4 regions of the Microbulbifer elongatus genome follow, and region 2 is predicted to be linked to each of the others. Evidence: predicted binding sites of a transcription regulator. Region 2 holds the regulator's gene; each other region holds the start of a gene.
What was found. Region 2 encodes LexA, which represses DNA repair genes until DNA is damaged. Its sites were predicted from a motif close to ACTGTNTNTANANACAGT; they were not measured.
Positions count from the first base shown of each region.

Region 1: recN (DNA repair protein RecN) is a predicted target of LexA. The motif match lies at 2,428-2,445, and genes of this name have one in related genera.
Region 3: imuA (translesion DNA synthesis-associated protein ImuA) is a predicted target of LexA. The motif match lies at 2,239-2,256, and genes of this name have one in related genera.
Region 4: LRR79_RS12615 (YebG family protein) is a predicted target of LexA. The motif match lies at 1,899-1,916, and genes of this name have one in related genera.

Region 1 is NZ_CP088953.1:4,023,649-4,027,796, forward strand. It holds gene dnaK (molecular chaperone DnaK) at 1-1,441, opposite strand, end outside; gene grpE (nucleotide exchange factor GrpE) at 1,595-2,200, opposite strand; gene recN (DNA repair protein RecN) at 2,483-4,135, shown strand.
Region 2 is NZ_CP088953.1:2,603,720-2,607,867, reverse strand. It holds gene nagZ (beta-N-acetylhexosaminidase) at 1-637, opposite strand, end outside; gene LRR79_RS10650 (TetR/AcrR family transcriptional regulator) at 659-1,315, opposite strand; gene LRR79_RS10645 (DUF6763 family protein) at 1,557-1,889, shown strand; gene lexA (transcriptional repressor LexA) at 2,047-2,655, shown strand; gene LRR79_RS10635 (hypothetical protein) at 2,834-3,088, opposite strand; gene LRR79_RS10630 (DUF6586 family protein) at 3,190-3,729, opposite strand; gene topA (type I DNA topoisomerase) at 3,812-4,148, opposite strand, start outside.
Region 3 is NZ_CP088953.1:3,610,917-3,615,064, reverse strand. It holds gene LRR79_RS14950 (Y-family DNA polymerase) at 1-1,421, opposite strand, end outside; gene imuA (translesion DNA synthesis-associated protein ImuA) at 1,451-2,155, opposite strand; gene dcd (dCTP deaminase) at 2,433-3,002, shown strand; gene LRR79_RS14935 (BaiN/RdsA family NAD(P)/FAD-dependent oxidoreductase) at 3,021-4,148, shown strand, end outside.
Region 4 is NZ_CP088953.1:3,068,068-3,072,215, reverse strand. It holds gene LRR79_RS12625 (amidohydrolase family protein) at 1-1,048, shown strand, start outside; gene LRR79_RS12620 (MAPEG family protein) at 1,048-1,440, shown strand; gene LRR79_RS12615 (YebG family protein) at 1,539-1,835, opposite strand; gene LRR79_RS12610 (DUF924 family protein) at 1,972-2,601, opposite strand; gene LRR79_RS12605 (DUF6249 domain-containing protein) at 2,844-3,743, shown strand; gene LRR79_RS12600 (sigma-70 family RNA polymerase sigma factor) at 3,757-4,148, shown strand, end outside.

The DNA.
Region 1 (4,148 bases), 1.4 Mb from region 2:
TGGCATCGATATCGAAGGTCACTTCGATCTGCGGCATGCCGCGCGGTGCCGGCGGGATGTCGGCCAGGTCGAAACGACCCAGGGACTTGTTCTGCGCGGCCTGCTTGCGCTCACCCTGCACCACGTGAATGGTCACGGCAGTCTGATTGTCATCGGCGGTAGAGAACACCTGGGACTTTTTGGTCGGGATGGTGGTGTTCTTCTCGATCAGCGGAGTCGCAACGCCGCCCATGGTTTCAATACCCAGAGTCAGCGGGGTAACGTCCAGCAGCAGTACGTCTTTCACGTCGCCACCGAGAACCGCGCCCTGAATGGCCGCGCCCACGGCGACGGCTTCGTCCGGGTTCACGTCTTTACGCGGCTCTTTACCGAAGAATTCGGTGACCTTGGACTGAACCAGCGGCATGCGGGTCTGACCGCCCACCAGAATCACTTCGTCGATCCCGGAGGCAGACAGGTCGGCGTCGGCCAGCGCCGTTTTTACCGGCTCCAGAGAGCGGGTTACCAGATCTTCTACCAGGCTTTCCAGCTTGGCGCGGGTCAGTTTGACCACAAGGTGCTTGGGACCCGTGGCGTCTGCGGTGATGTACGGCAGATTGACTTCGGTCTGCTGGCTGGAAGACAGCTCGATCTTGGCTTTTTCCGCGGCCTCTTTCAGGCGCTGCATGGCGAGCGGGTCGCCTTTCAGGTCGATGCTCTGCTCTTTCTTGAACTGCTCGGCCAGGTAGTCGATCAGGCGCAGGTCGAAGTCCTCACCACCGAGGAAGGTGTCACCGTTGGTGGACAGTACTTCAAACTGCTTCTCGCCATCGACGTCGGCAATCTCGATGATGGAGATATCGAAGGTACCACCACCCAGGTCGTAAACCGCGATGGTGCGGTCGCCACCGGCTTTGTCCATGCCGTAGGCCAGGGCCGCAGCGGTCGGCTCGTTGATGATGCGCTTCACGTCCAGACCAGCGATGCGGCCGGCGTCTTTGGTGGCCTGACGCTGGGAGTCGTTGAAGTAGGCCGGCACGGTGATGACCGCCGCGTCCACTTTCTCACCGAGGAAGTCTTCCGCGGTTTTCTTCATCTTTTTCAGCACTTCCGCAGAGATCTGCGGCGGGGCTTTCTTGTCGCCCTTGACTTCTACCCAGGCGTCACCGTTCTCGGCTTCAACGATGGAGTAAGGCACCATTTTGATGTCTTTCTGTACAACGTCGTCTTTGAACTTACGGCCGATCAGGCGCTTCACCGCGAACAGGGTGTTCTGCGGATTGGTCACCGCCTGGCGCTTGGCGGACTGGCCCACCAGCACTTCGTTGTCCTCGGTAAACGCAACGATGGAAGGGGTGGTGCGATCGCCTTCGGCGTTCTCAATGACGCGGGCCTTGTCGCCGTCCAGTACCGCCACACAGCTGTTGGTGGTACCCAGGTCGATGCCGATGATTTTTCCCATGCTCTAAATCCTCACTTTGCTGCGCGCGCCCGCACTCAGTGTGCTATCTGCCTGGCGCTGCGCGGTTTAATTCGGTTGCCTGCTTATATTGGTGCCGCCGTTCACATTTCAAGGGCGGCGCCACAGGGTTTTGTGATGAAAAGACGGACTGCCTTACGGCGCCTTGCTGACCACCACCATCGCCGGGCGCACCAGGCGGCCGTTCAGACGGTAGCCTTTCTGGAACACGTCCAGCACGGTATTCGGCTCCACGTCCGGGTTCGACACCTGAGTCATGGCCTGGTGCAGCTCCGGGTCGAAGGGCTCACCCGCGGGATCGATCACCTCCACACCAGACTTGGTCAGGGTATCGATAAAGGACTTCTGGGTGAGTTCGATCCCTTCCGCCACTGCCTTTTGCGCCTCGTCCTCGGTATTGATGGAAGAGAGCGCGCGCTCCAGGTTGTCTACAACCGGCAGCAGCTCCTTGATCAGCTTCTCCACACCAAATTTGTGGGCCTTTTCCACATCCTGCTGGGCGCGACGGCGGGCATTCTGCACCTCCGCCTGGGCGCGCAGCACCATCTCCTTGTGGTCTGCCAGTTGCTGATGCAGGGAGGCGATCTCTTCTTCCAGGGCACTTTCGCCACCGGCCAGCTCCTCCGCCAGCGCTTCTTCGGCGGCTTGCTGCTCTTCAGCGCTCGGGGTTTCCACCTCGGCGGCCTGTTCCGCCTGATCGCCAGTCTCGATCTGTTCTTCTTCGCTGCGCTCTTTGGCCACTGCTTTCTCCGTCTGTGTCCGTCGGACTACTGCCAATTGGTCAAAATGGATACACACCGTCAGCGATACTGCCACCGGTGATGTGGCTATATGGGGGCGTCAGCGGGCACTTCAAGTGATCGCACTCACGGGGCGTGATGCAGGGAGGATAATGTGGCAACCACCCCGTGACTAAGTTGATTGCCTCGCAATCAACCCCCGAGGTGATTGAAAGCCACTGGATAAATACTGTATAAACAACCACTATTAAGCCCAAAATCTAACAACGGCGATCACATTCCCATGTTGCTGCATCTGTCTATCAGTCAGTTCACCCTGGTCGACCAGCTGGAGCTGGAGTTTGGCCCGGGCACCAGCACCCTCACCGGGGAAACCGGCGCGGGCAAATCCATTACCCTCGACGCTCTCGGGCTCGCCCTCGGGGACCGCGGCAACGGTGATCTGGTCCGGGCCGGCGCCAAGCGTGCCGATATCCACGCCACCTTCGATATCAGCGCCCATCAAGATGCCCGCGCGTGGCTCGAAGAGCAGGAAATGGACGCGGGGCGCGAAGTGATCCTGCGCCGCACCATCAGCGCCGACGGCCGCTCCCGCGCCTATATCAACGGCCAGCCGGTAACCCTGATGCAGCTTCGCACCCTCGGTGAGCAGCTGATCGATATCCACAGCCAGCACGAACACCAGTCCCTGCTGAAAAAGGACACCCACCGCCGCCTGCTGGACGAATATGCCCACGCCGAGGCCCAGAGCGCGGAAGTGCGCATTCACTACAAGACCTGGCAGGACCAGTACCGCCGCTACCGCAAACTGGCCGACAGCGCCGAGGAAACCCAGGCCCGCCGCGACCTGCTGGAGTATCAGCTGCAGGAGCTGGAACAGCTGGACCTGAAACCCAGCGAACTGGAAGAGCTGGAGAGCGAACAGCGCCAGCTGGCCAATGCCGGCGACATCCTGAATGGCAGCTACCAGCTGGCCGCGCTGCTGAACGGCGGCGAGGGCGATATTGCCGAGCAGCTGCACCGCGCCCTGCAACTGGTCGGCGCCATGCCCGAGCAGAGCCCGGCACTGGCCGAGGTGGCGCAGATGCTCGACAGCGCGCGCATCCAGATCGACGAAGCCGGCAGCACCCTGTCCCGGCATATCGACCGCTTCGAAATGGACCCTGAGCGGCTGGCAGAAGTGGAGGAGCGCCTGTCCGCCATCTACTCCATTGCCCGCAAGCACCGGGTACAGCCGGACCAGCTGCCGGAATTACAGCAGCAGTGGCAGCAGGAGCTGGAAGAAATCGGTGCGCCGGACGCTCTCGACAAGCTGGCCAGTGAATGCGAGCGCCTGGAGCAGGACTTCCGCACGGCCGCGGGCAATCTCAGCAAGTTACGCAGCGCCGCCGCGCGCAAGCTGGCCGATGCGGTAAACGCGCAACTGGCGGACCTGGCGATGCCCCACGCGCGTGTGGAGTTGGCGCTCACCGCGCTGGAAAAACCCACCGCTACCGGGCTGGAAGAAGTGGAAATCCTGATTGCCACCAACCCGGGGCAACCGGTGCGGGCGCTGGGGAAGATCGCCTCCGGTGGCGAACTGTCCCGGGTCAGCCTGGCCATTCAGGTGGTTACCGCACAAACCTCCCGCACCCCCACCCTGGTGTTCGACGAAGTGGATGTGGGTATCGGCGGCGCCACCGGCGATGTAGTGGGCAAACTGCTGCGCCAACTGGGCGAGCGCGGCCAGGTAATCTGCGTTACCCACCTGGCACAGGTGGCCGCACGTGCACACCGACAGTACCTGGTGGAGAAGCACAGCGACGGCGAAGCCGCGTTTGTGGCCTTACGGGAGCTGAAAGACGGCGAGCGCAGTGCCGAAGTGGCGCGCATGCTGGGTGGAGAAGCTACTGCCCAGTCCCTCGCTCACGCCGAGGAGATGCTGGCGCGGGCCTGACCCGCGCCGCGCG
Region 2 (4,148 bases):
GGGCCGGCATGACGGCTTCCAGCTCACCGGCCGCAATACACTGACTAAACGGCGTGCAATCCGCAGCCAAGACCTCCTCCAGGGGACGCTGGTCTACAGGCAGCTCTTCGTGGCTGTCTTCCAGCACCTGTCCGTGACCCGGAAAATGCTTGCCGGTGGTGGCCATCCCGGCATCGTGCATACCTCTCATAAATGGGCGCGCCTTGTCGGCGAGCTTCAATGGATCCCGGGCAAAACTGCGATCGCCGACAATGCGGCAAAAATCGTCATCCGCGTCCAGCACCGGCGCAAAACTGAAGTCGATCCCCACAGCCAACAGTTCTGCGGCCAGCAACCAGCCCACATCTTCCAGCCGCTGTTGATCTGCGTGGGCGCTCAGCGCCTGCATGGACGGGATACGGGTAAAAGAGTCCCGAAACCGCTGAACCCGCCCCCCTTCCTGGTCCACGGCCAGCAGAATTTCGGGCCGCACTGAGCGAATCTCTGCCACCAGTGCCTCCAGCTGTGGACGGCTGTCAAAGTTGCGCGCAAAAAAGATCAATCCGCCAACCTGAGGATGCTGCAACAACGCGCGATCTTCGTCGGTGAGGGCGTGCCCCTCCACATCGATCATTACCGGCCCAATCGGTTTAGACATCGGCACGAACTCCAAGATGAATTAATGGTTGTCGCCGGCACTTTCGCCGGGCATGGGCGCAGTCAGCATGGCCACCGCCGCCGGAGCCAACCGCGCCAGGGTCTCTTCCAGGCTGCTCTCGGCGCCAAAATCCTCACGAAGGATAGCTTCGATGGCGTCAAAGCTCGAAAGAGAAAACACCGTCGCACCGAGCATAAAGTAAAGGCGCCAGTAAAATGTCACCGGATCCACATGCGGCAGCGCGGCCGCCAGCTGGCCGGCAAAGCGCCGGTAGCTGTCGCCATAGCGGGATACGATAAAGCGGCGCAGATGCCCCTGAGACTGCGTATACGCCAGTCCCAGCAGACGCATAAAGCGCTTGGGGTCGCGCCCCTGGCTGGCGAGCCCCGCGAGGGCAACGCGATACAGACTCTGCAGGAGATCATCCAGCTGCAACGGCTCGCTCGCACCACCCCGCCGGGTAAGCTCGCGATTCAGAATATCCGTAAAAGGTGTAAGGAAACGTTCAAAAACCGCCTGAATCAATTCTTTTTTAGAACCAAAATGGTAATTGACCGCTGCCAGGTTCACCCCGGCGGTACTGGTTATGGTCCGCAGGGAGGTCTCCGTAAAACCCCGCTCTGCGAACAGGACTTCCGCGGCGTCCAGAATACGATGGACCGTGTCTGACTGACTCATGCCGATTTCACACCAATTCAAACCAACAATTAAAACGCTTGTTTCAACGGGAGACTAGCACAGTCCGCCGGCGATGAAACCTGCGCTACCCATCCCAGTCTTTACCGCGCGACGGCTTTTAGCCCTCGACGAAAGTACCAAGCCCACCTCCCCCACGTTAGAACGAGTGTACAAGCTCTGAAAGCGCCGGGATGGAACGGAAGGCGGAGATACCACGACAGTAAAAGAGGAGGAGCACGCCATGGCACGAATCGCTCCGGAAATTGGCAATTGGTTTGAAAACTTCGATACCGGTGATCTGTTTGAAGTGGTTGCCGTCGATCACCCGGCTCGCACCATTGAAATCCAGTACCTGGACGGCAGTCTGGACGAAATCGACTTCCAGAACTGGCCGGCAATGCCGGTCATCGGCGCTGCGGCTCCCGAAGACCCCAACGCCGGGTACGGCACTGTGGCGGATGAAATGCAGGATGACGAAGATGCCGGTTATCGCAGTCCGATTTTTTCCCCCGCACAGAGTGCGATCGACCGGCTCGAGGGGGAAAGCTTCCCCGGTACCGATGAGGGCTTCTGAGCCATTGCACTCAATCCTGATGACCCTGCGCCTGTCAGTACGGAGTGGACCGCGGCATTCGCCGCCACCAGTGCACAGGTCGCTTTGATTGCGCGCCCCTGAAATCTGTATATAATCACAGCAACTGTATAAAAATACAGACAACAGGAAGGCGCTCATGACAAACCTCACCGCACGCCAGGCTCAGGTACTGGAACTGATCAAATCCTATCTGGACGATACGGGCTACCCGCCCACCCGAGCCGAAATTGCCCAGGAGCTGGGTTTTCGCTCTCCCAATGCTGCGGAAGAGCACCTCAAGGCACTGGCCCGCAAAGGTGCAATTGAAATGGTCGCCGGCGCATCCCGCGGCATCCGTATCCCCGACTACAACAATGGCCTGCCGATCGTGGGCCGCGTTGCAGCGGGTAACCCGATTCTGGCGGAAGAGAATATCGAGGAATACTGTGAGATTCCCGCGGAGTTTTTTCATCCGCCGGCAGATTACCTGTTGCGGGTGCACGGCATGAGCATGAAGGACGCGGGTATTCTCGATGGGGATTTACTGGCGGTGCAGCGCACCGACAATATTCGCAATGGGCAGATTGTGGTCGCGCGTATCGAAGACGAAGTCACGGTAAAACGCTTCAAGCGCCGCGGGAACCAGGCGACGGTGCAGCTGCTGCCAGAGAATCAGGATTTTGATGTGATTGAAGTGGATATGCGGGATCGCAGCTTTGCGATTGAAGGTCTCGCGGTGGGTGTGATTCGCCAGAATCCGATCTGATGTTGGCGGTGTAAGCGGCGAGCCTTCAGGTTTTCCGGCCCCCGTTGCCGGATCAAGTACGGCACAGGCTATTCGCCGGGATGACGAATCGCCAAACATTCCGAACCTCGTATTTCGAACATAAAAAAACAGGGCTTCAGCCCTGTTTTTTTATGTATACGAATCAACCACAGAATGATCAGTGAATGGTGTGCTCGGTGAGGTCTACCTCTTCATCCTCGAACGGCTCTGGCTCCATCTCATTGATGTCCTGCACCGCTTCGATCCCAGCTTCCAGCATGGCGCGGGCTACGGCCACCTTGTGTTCCCGCAGGAAGTGCTGGCTCTCGTCCGAGAAATGAATACGCACCAGCGGTTCCCCTTTGTGACCAGCGCGTCGCAGCGCCACATCACCATTGGACAACTCAATGATTTCGTAAGTCTCGGTAGACATTCACTTCTCCAATAACCGCGTGATTTGGAGGCAGTGTAACACAGCGGCGCCTGATTAATCAGCGGGCAGCGGGTGATAGGTTTCCTTCCTGCCCCGGGGGATCACCACTCCTGGCTGTGGGCCCGCTGGCGCTGAATCAGCTCGGACAGCCCCTGATACCACTCCTGTACCCGCTCCCGGGTGAGCGGCTGATCCGAAGTGGCCACACTCCGGCCCAGATCATCAAGCTGACGCACCGGGATGACGGACTGAACACCGCTGGCAGGGCTGGATGTGGTGGCCGAGGAAACACTCAGGGCCCACAGTCGATGCCAGGCCCCGCAGAGACCGGCAAACCAGCTGTCGGGGTTTTCAGCAAGACTGACTAGCTCATTGGCCTCAGCACTGAACTTCCCGCGCTGGGCGACCAGGTGCGCCAGCGCATGGGCGGTTTCCGGTTCAGCACCGGTGGCAAAGCCCAGCTGCATCTGGTGCCCCTGCTCCGCCAGAAACCCCCGGTACCCACGCCACAGCTGCACTACCGCCGCTTCCAGCAGGGAGGCTTCCAGCAGTGGAGTATCCCCCGCTTGCGCGCTGGATTGCAGCAGCAGCTGGGCTTTGCGCAGTGCCGACGCGACGGTTCCGGTATAGGGATTACTCAAACTGCATTACCCACTAGTCTTTCTCCCAGATTTCCTGGATCCCGGCATGCGCCGGGATGATGGAGAGCGGCGTCCCGGCCAGTTACTTGGCCGGGGACTTTTTGGCGGCTGCCTTTTTCTTCGCCGGCGCTTTTTTGGCGACCGCTTTCTTGGCAGGCGCTTTCTTGGCAGCGGCTTTTTTCTTCGCCGGTGCTTTTTTCGCAGGAACGTCTATCTGCCATTTGCCATCGCGATAGAAGGCTTTCCAGCCAGTGGCCTTGCCGTCCTCTTCACTCTGAACGTACTGCTCCTGGGTTTTACGACTGAACCGCACAACCGTATCTCGGCCTTCGTTGTCTTCGGTAGGCGCCGAGAACAGGAAACTGTACTTGGGATCAATCTCATCCTTGTGGGGCAGCAGCTCCTTGACCAGGGGCGCG
Region 3 (4,148 bases), 1.0 Mb from region 2:
ATGTAGTAGTCGCGGGCGTGGCGGTGGTGTTGCCACCAGTAGCCGTCGATACGCTCCGGGCCCTGCAGCAGCTGCAGCTCGCCGTCGTAAAACAGCTTGTGGTCGCGCTGCTGGATACGGTCGGGCCTCGGCAGCAGCCAGTTGGGGCGGGGGGCGTTTACCGGGGTGAGCTGGTGGCCGCGGGCTTTGCTCTGCAGGGTGAGACTGTCGGCGCTCTGCCAGGCCTGTTCCGGAAGATAGCTTTCCTTGAGAGTGACGCCGGAGAGGGCCTGGTGCCCGAGGCGCGCCTTGAGCTTGTCGATCAGCTGATAGCTCTCGTGCAGCTTACTGCCCTCGTCAAAAAAATCCTCCCGCAGGCTGTGACTTTCGATGGGGCGCAACTGCTGGCACTTGAGGGTCAGCGTCTGTACCGGTTCTTTCAGTTCTACCCGTTCAAACTGTAACTTTGTCAGCGCGATCAGGCGCTGGGGATCGAGCAGCGGGCGGGAGATTTCCACGGGGACCTGCTGGTGGCCGCGGCTGCCGTAATCCAGCACCCAGCACAGTTGCTGGCTGTACAACTGCCGCCGCTGCAGCTGCCGGCACAGTTCGCGCACCAGGCGGCCGGCGGGGAACAGCAGTTGTTCACTGTTATCCAGTGGGCTGGGGAAAAACAGTTCGCTGTGGAATTCCGCCGGTGGCTCGAAGCTCGGTACCGGATCCGGGCGGGTGCCATTCAGGCGGGCGAGGTAGTCGATAAACCCGCGCCCAAAACGGCCACCCACTTCCGACAGGGGAATCGCCAGCAACTGGCTGACGCGCTTGATGCCGCAGGCATAGAGCTTGGCGATGGCCTTGTGATTGCAGTCGAGCAGTTTGCTGGGGGCGAAGCTGATCCACTGGCGCCACTGCTGGGGCGTGGGAGCGGTTCTGGCTTCGGCCAGCCACTGGCGGTGTTCCGGCAGTTGGCTAAGCAGGTGGGCGGCGCTGGGGCTGTGTCCCAGACCCATAAAGTGGTGGATGCGCATCTTGCGCAGTTCTTTGCCCAGCTGTTGTAGCAGAGACGCGAGACCGTGGTGTGCCTTGAGGCTGCCGCTGATCTCCAGATACAGGCAGGCGAAGTTGCTGTCGGGCTGATTCTGTTCGCGCTCGGCACTGCGCGGGGATACCACCGGTGTAAAGCTGTAGGCCCATTGCGCCAGTTGTTGCAGTAGTTGTTCTTCCCGCTGCGGATCCCGTTCCAGCAGCTGCAGATCCGTGCAGTAGGCGCAGGCGGTGGCGATACTGAGCCCGGGCTCCACATTCTGTGCCGCAGCGGTCTGGTTGGCCTCAATCACAAGGCTGTTCTGGGCCACCGCCACGGCGGCGCCATCACTGGCGCGGTGGGCGCGGGTCAGTGCTTCCAGTGGGAGTTTGGGGAGCTGGATACAGAGCCAGAGCATGGGGTATTCCTCACCGTTGCATTGCATATTCAGTGCAGTGGCTGATCCCGTCGCACCAGATCCGGGTTGCGCGCCAGGTGCACCCGTTGGCCGGACCTGCCGCTCAGCTGTTTGAACAGGTGCAGCGCCAGTTGCTCGCCGTCGCTTTTCAGTTGCAGGCGCAGTGCCGCGGGGGAGGGCGTTTGCGCACAGGAGCCGGGGCGGAAATGGAAGTGCAGACAGTCGCCATCGCGGGCGGCTACCTGCAGGCGGCGCAGGTCTTTGTCTGCTGGGGTTTCCCTGTTCTGCCACTGGATCAGCGCACCACAGACTCCGGATTGCAGAGATTGCTCTGCCGCCCACAGTTGGTCCCGCTGCCCACGGGGGTGCAGGATCAGCAGCTTTTCCAGTTGTACGCCAGCCTGTACCAGTGCCGGTGCGTAGGGGATATGTGGTGGATTGATCAGGATCACCATACGCCCTTGCCGGGTCAGCTCCGCCAGGGTCGGGAGAAGCAGGGACATCTCGCCAATGCCGGCCTTGTCGACCAGAAGTTCCGTGCTGGCAGCGTGGGGCCAGCCGTGCCCCGCCAGCAAGGCGTCCAGCCCACGGTAACCGGTGCTGATGCCGCTGCGGGGGTGGCGCTGGCCACTGGCCAGCTGCCAGATGTCCGGGCGGGTCAGCAGCTGCTGCAATGGCTGTGGCGGTTCTTGCCCGGGGGACCGGGGTTTGCTGCTGGCCTGCTGTCCTGGCAAATCGCCTAACTGCTTGTTTTGCAAAAAGTTTTCGGCGCTGTTCACGATCGGCTCGCTCCACACGGGGGGTCTGATAGGGTTTTGCTGTATGGGTATACAGTGTCTACTGGTAATTTATACAGTAGTCGTCCAGTGTCGGCAAGCCCGCACCAGGTCTGTGTGCGTCAAATTCGACACGCCTCTGTGGCACTTTTTTGAACAAGGTAAAACGGCTATGATTCGGCCTCTTTAAATGACCGCCAGAAATGGACCAATACCAGATAAGCGAGGGGACAGGGTGAGCATCAAATCCGATAAGTGGATTCGTCGTATGGCTGAGAATGAGGGTATGATCGAGCCCTTCGAACCGGGCCAGGTACGCCACGGGGCCTCCGGCGATCGCCTGATCTCCTACGGCACCTCCAGTTACGGCTACGATGTGCGCTGTGCCAACGAGTTCAAGATCTTCACCAACGTGCACTCCGCCACCGTGGACCCGAAGGCGTTTGATGAAGACAGCTTCGTGGATGTGCAGGGCGACTACTGTGTCATCCCGCCCAACTCTTTCGCCCTGGCGCGCACCGTGGAGTACTTCCGCATCCCGCGTTCGGTGCTGACCATCTGCCTGGGCAAGTCCACCTACGCCCGCTGCGGCATCATCGTGAATGTGACGCCGCTGGAGCCGGAGTGGGAAGGGCATGTGACCTTGGAATTCTCCAACACCACCAACCTGCCGGCGAAGATCTACGCGAATGAAGGCGTGGCACAGATGCTGTTCTTCGAATCCGATGAAATCTGCGATGTGTCGTATAAAGACCGCGGTGGTAAATACCAGGGCCAGCGCGGCGTTACTCTGCCGAAGACCTGATCCTTAGACCACCAGCAAATGACAGACCTTCCCACCCAGGCCGATGTACTGATCATCGGCGCCGGCGCCGCCGGCCTGATGTGTGCCGCGGTGGCGGGCAAGCGTGGCCGCAGCGTGCTGGTGCTGGACCACGCCAACAAGGTCGGCAAAAAGATCCTGATGTCCGGCGGCGGCCGCTGCAACTTCACCAACCTGTACACGGCGCCGGACAACTTCTACAGCGAAAATCCGCACTTCTGTAAATCCGCCCTGGCCCGCTATACCCAGTGGGACTTTATTGCCCTGGTGGAAAAACACGGAATCCCCTACCACGAGAAAACCCTGGGGCAGTTGTTCTGCGACAATAAATCCCGGGATATTGTCGATCTGCTGCTGGCGGAGTGCCGCGAAGCGAAAGCCCAGATTCGCACCCGCTGTGAGATCCAGCGTGTTGAGCCTCTTAATGAAGAGGGTGCGAAAGGCTTTGAGGTGCACACCTCTCTTGGCAAAGTGGTGTGTGAATCCCTGGTAGTCGCCACCGGCGGCCTGTCGATCCCCACCATGGGCGCCACCGGATTTGGCTACGACCTCGCCAAGCAGTTCGGCCACAACATTATTCCCACTCGCGCCGCACTGGTGCCTTTCACATTGAACAAGCGTGCACTGGCGCGGCAGCAGGAATTACCCGGGACCTCACTGGCAGTGAATGCCAGCTGTGCCGAGGGCCATTTCCAGGAGCAGATGCTGTTTACCCACAAGGGCCTGAGTGGCCCGGCGGTGTTACAGATCTCCAGCCACTGGAAAGAGGGGATGCCGGTCAGCTTCAACCTCGCACCGGGGCTGGATCTGTCCGGGTGGCTCTGTGAGCAGCGCGGCAAAAAGCAGGAGAGCTTTCTGCATACGGTGCTGGCGGAGTTGTGGAGCAAAAAGCTGGTACAGTTTTTCCTGCAGAGAAATGGCCTGGAAAGCAAACCACTCAAGCAGTACAGCGAACAGGCGCTAAAGGATGTAGGCGAAAAGCTGCAGATCTGGACGCTGATCCCCGAGGGCACGGAAGGCTACCGCACCGCAGAAGTCACCCTTGGTGGCGTGGATACCAATGAGGTGTCATCCCGGAGTATGCAAAGTATGAAGCAAGCGGGGCTCTACTTTATTGGTGAAGTGCTC
Region 4 (4,148 bases), 460 kb from region 2:
GGGGCTGATCGCACCCAGCAGCGCGCTGGGGCTGACAGAAATCGGCGCAGCGGCGTCCACCAACGATGGTGCCATTGCCGAGCAGTCCATCGGCGCTGCGTTCAATCCGGTGGTGGCATTCAACCCGCGCTCTACTCTGATCCCGTTTAATCGGGCCGGAGGTCTGACCCGGGCGGTTGTGGTGCCGGCCAGTGAAGACTCGATCTTTGCCGGGCAGGGGTTTGCCATCAAACTCACCGGCGACTTCGACAGTGTGATCAATGCAGACCTGGTACAGAAGGTTTACTTCGGTGAGTACGGTGCGCAACTGGCCGGCGGCAGCCGCGCGATGGCATTTGCGCAACTGGAGAGCGCGCTGGAACAGGCGAAAGAATACTCGGAGAACCGGGACGAGATACGCCGCGGGCAGTGGCGTGAACTCGATTTCGCCGTGGACGATCTGGAGGCGCTGCAGCCGGTACTGCGGGAGGAGCAGCCGTTGATGATCAGTGCGGATCGTGCCAGCGATATTCTGCAGGTGCTCACCCTGGCAAACACATTCCCGATCCGCCCGATTATTATTGGCGGCGCGGAAGGGTGGATGGTGGCCGAGCAGCTGGCCGCGGCACGGGTACCGGTGGTGGTGGATGTGCTGGGTAATACCCCGGATGCGTTCGAAAAGCTCGGCGCGCGAATGGACAACGCGGCGTTGTTGCATCGGGCCGGTGTGACGGTAGCGATTAGCGGCCCCGGTTACGCGGGTTCCCACAATAGCTACCTGTCCCGGCAGGCCGCGGGCAACGCGGTAGCTTACGGATTGCCTTTCGAAGAGGGTATCCGCGCGGTCACGGCCAATGTGGCGGATATCTTTGGTATCGAAGGGGGTGTCCTTGCTCCCGACGGTGTTGCAGAACTGGTTTTGTGGAGTGGTGATCCCCTGGAGGTCACCAGCTTTGCCGAACTGGTGTTGATTGATGGCAAACCCCAGTCTCTCGTCAATCGCTCTACGCGGTTGCGGGATCGTTATTTACACCCCAAAGCGGGTACCGGACACGGATATAAAAACTGATGATTAGTGTAGAAATTACCGCGCTTTATGGCGGTCTGTGTGCATTGCTGGTGATTGCGCTGGCATTCAATGTTGTGCGTTTCCGGCGCGGCAAAAAAGTCGGTATTGGCACCGGCGGTGATAAAGCGGGTGCAGTCCTGGTACGGGCTCACGCCAATGCCATCGAGTATATTCCCCTGGCACTTATCCTGTTACTGGTTGCGGAGATCAATGGGGTATCTGCGGTGTGGCTGCACTGTCTCGGGGGCGCCCTGGTTTTTGCGCGAATCCTGCACGCCATTGGTCTGGTGGGTGGCAAGGGGGGCTATCACCCCGGCCGGTTTGGTGGTACTGCGCTGACCTGGCTGGTCATCATCATTCTGGCGGTGGTCAATATCGTCAGCGCGCTCTGATATCCAGCGGTATCGTGACCGGCTTGCAGGTGAAAAAAAGCCCGGCAAGCCGGGCATAGTACAGGGATGGAAACCAGAATATTGGTGTCCAGGGGGGATTACTGATTTGCCGCCAGCGGCGTGACGTTCTCGTCGCTGGACGGTTCGTCCTGCTCTTCTGCAGCGAGCAGTTCTTCCGGCTTTCCTTTACAGGCTTTGGCCAGAACTTCGCGGCGCTTGGCCAGCATCAGGCCGATTTCTTCACTCGCTTCTTCAGACACGCCCTCAATATTGCGCTCGATCAGTGCGGTGATGTTGGCGGCAAGTTCCAGCATCTTGTCGTGTTCTTCGGCATCTTTTTTGTTATCGAACATGGCTCCGTCTCTATCGCATTTCCAAACGGCTACTACCGCCATACTGGGCCTCCTGAGGTCTTGGTATTGTGGTTATGTGTCGTTGATGTGGATGGATATACAGTATCTGTATGGATATTCAGTGTCAACTGCAAAACACCACATTCCGCGCCAGTGTACGTGCTGCGGGGGAGAAGAGCTAGAAACCGCCACCATTGTCCAGCCAGTCCTGTTCCTCCGGCGTGGACTGCCGGCCGAGCGCCTGGTTGCGATGGGGGTAGCGACCGAACTGCTGAATGACGTTCTGATGGGCTACGGCAAACCGGTAGTACTCCGTCGCCGCTTTGGCATCCTTCTGAGTGCTGTCGGGGCTGTTCGCGGCATAGTCCCGCTGGATCTGATCGAAGTAGGCCACCGACTGGTTCTGGACTTCCGCTAGCTCGGAGTGCTCCAGGGGCATACCGGCGAATGCGCGCTGGTGCAGCCCCAGTTGAGTATGGGCGTTGTCGCGGACCAGGGCCTGGCTGATTTCCAGTGCCTGTGCATCGCCGGCGAATGCCTGGGCCGACCCGCGATAGAGATTGCGGGTGAACTGGTCGCATAACAGGATCAGACCCAGTTGGCCGACCAGGGTGTCCCGCCAATACGCAAGCTGCCCGTTCAGGGCCAGCTCGACCGCGGTGCCAAAGCGGCTGCGAATCTCCTCATCAAACCGGTCACTACGCTGAAACCACCGTTTTCGCAGGGGTTCCGGCGGCGGATGGTGCAGGTCCGCGCTGCCAAACCAGAACTCAATCGGGGCTGCCGGTGTTGCTGATTGAGGGTTCATGGTGTGCTCCTTCAATTATTTCTCGTCAGTTGCATCCAAAAGGTGTACTGCCATCGTCCATCAGGGGAAGGGTAAAGTGGCACCGGGTATCCCAGAACCTGATACCGGTTGCCTAAAAAAGGTACAATCTTGCGCCATTGATGGTCTGTCGGGGTAGTTCGTCTATCTGTCACCATCGCGCAAGAGTTTGGCCGGGGCAACCTCCTGCTTTGCCTCAGATCAGTAAGAGCGAGACAACACCAATGAGAGCGAATGAATCCAAGCAACGTGGCCCGCTGAATATCTGGGCTCTGGTCCTGGCAGCCGCCGTGGGAATGGGCGCTTCGGGTGGCCTGCAGGCCCAGGAAGAAGAGGCGGTTGCGCCGCAGCCGCCGACGCCGCCGGCCCCCGCGATCGAGCCCAGGCCGGTGGAGAAAGAGGTGACCAAACAGGTGCGCATCCTGCGCCAGGACGACGGTACCCTGCGCATCCACACTCGGGATGAGAATGGCGAAAACGCCGATGTCGAGATTGATCTCGGCGAGGCCTTCGGCGGCAAGGTGACCCAGCGGATTTACGAAAAGCTGGAGGAAAAGGGCATTCTCGACGAGAAGGGCCTTGTGGTAGAGCAGGCGCTGGATTCGGTGCCGCGCAATATCAGCATCGGCATCAAGGCGGACATGGAGCGTGCCGAGCGCATCCGGGAGCGCGCGGAACGGGCGCGGGAGCATGCGGAGCGCATGCACGAGCGCGCTTACGTGGAGGTTCGTGAAGACAAGGTCAGAGAGCAGCGCTCGGGAGGGCCGGATATGGACTGGTTGATTGGCATTGTGGCGATCATCGCCGTGTTCGGCACGCCGATCCTGATCGTGTGGATGGTGACCCGCAATAACTATCGCAAGAAGCAGTTGTTGATGGAGAACATCAACCGCATGGTCTCCGAAGGCCGGGATATTCCGCCGGAGCTGCTGGACGCCATGGACCGGGAGGGCACCAATACCACCAAAGACCGGGGAATTACCCTGATCGCTGTCGGCGCCGCCGTGTTTATCTGGCTTTCGATTTCTGCTGGTGTGGATGTGGGAAGCCTCGGCCTGATCCCGCTGTTTATTGGGGTCGCCCGCTACGTCAACTGGAAGCACGACCAAAAACAGGCGGGTTAAGGGCAACCGATAGATGAACCTCGATGATGGGGATCTGATCAGGCGCGTCGTAGAAGACGGAGACCAGCGGGCCTATGCCCAGCTGGTTCGTCGCTATCAGTCACAGCTGCGTTTCTCGCTCCGTCAGCTGTGTGATGGCGACCAGGGTCTGGCCGACGATATGGCGCAGGAGGCTTTTATCAAGGCCTACAAGGCGCTGCCTGCGTTTCGTGGGGATGCACGGTTCAGCACCTGGCTGTACCGCATTGCCTACAATCTGGTCATGAGTCACAAGCGCAAAAATGCCCCGGTGGTGGACCAGGAGGCGGTGGATAGCGCTCAGGCCCAGGAAAGCGTCGAAGAAGCGCAGCAGCTGGGGATGGCCAGGGATCTGAATTCGGCTATGGGGGAATTGAGTGACGCCCA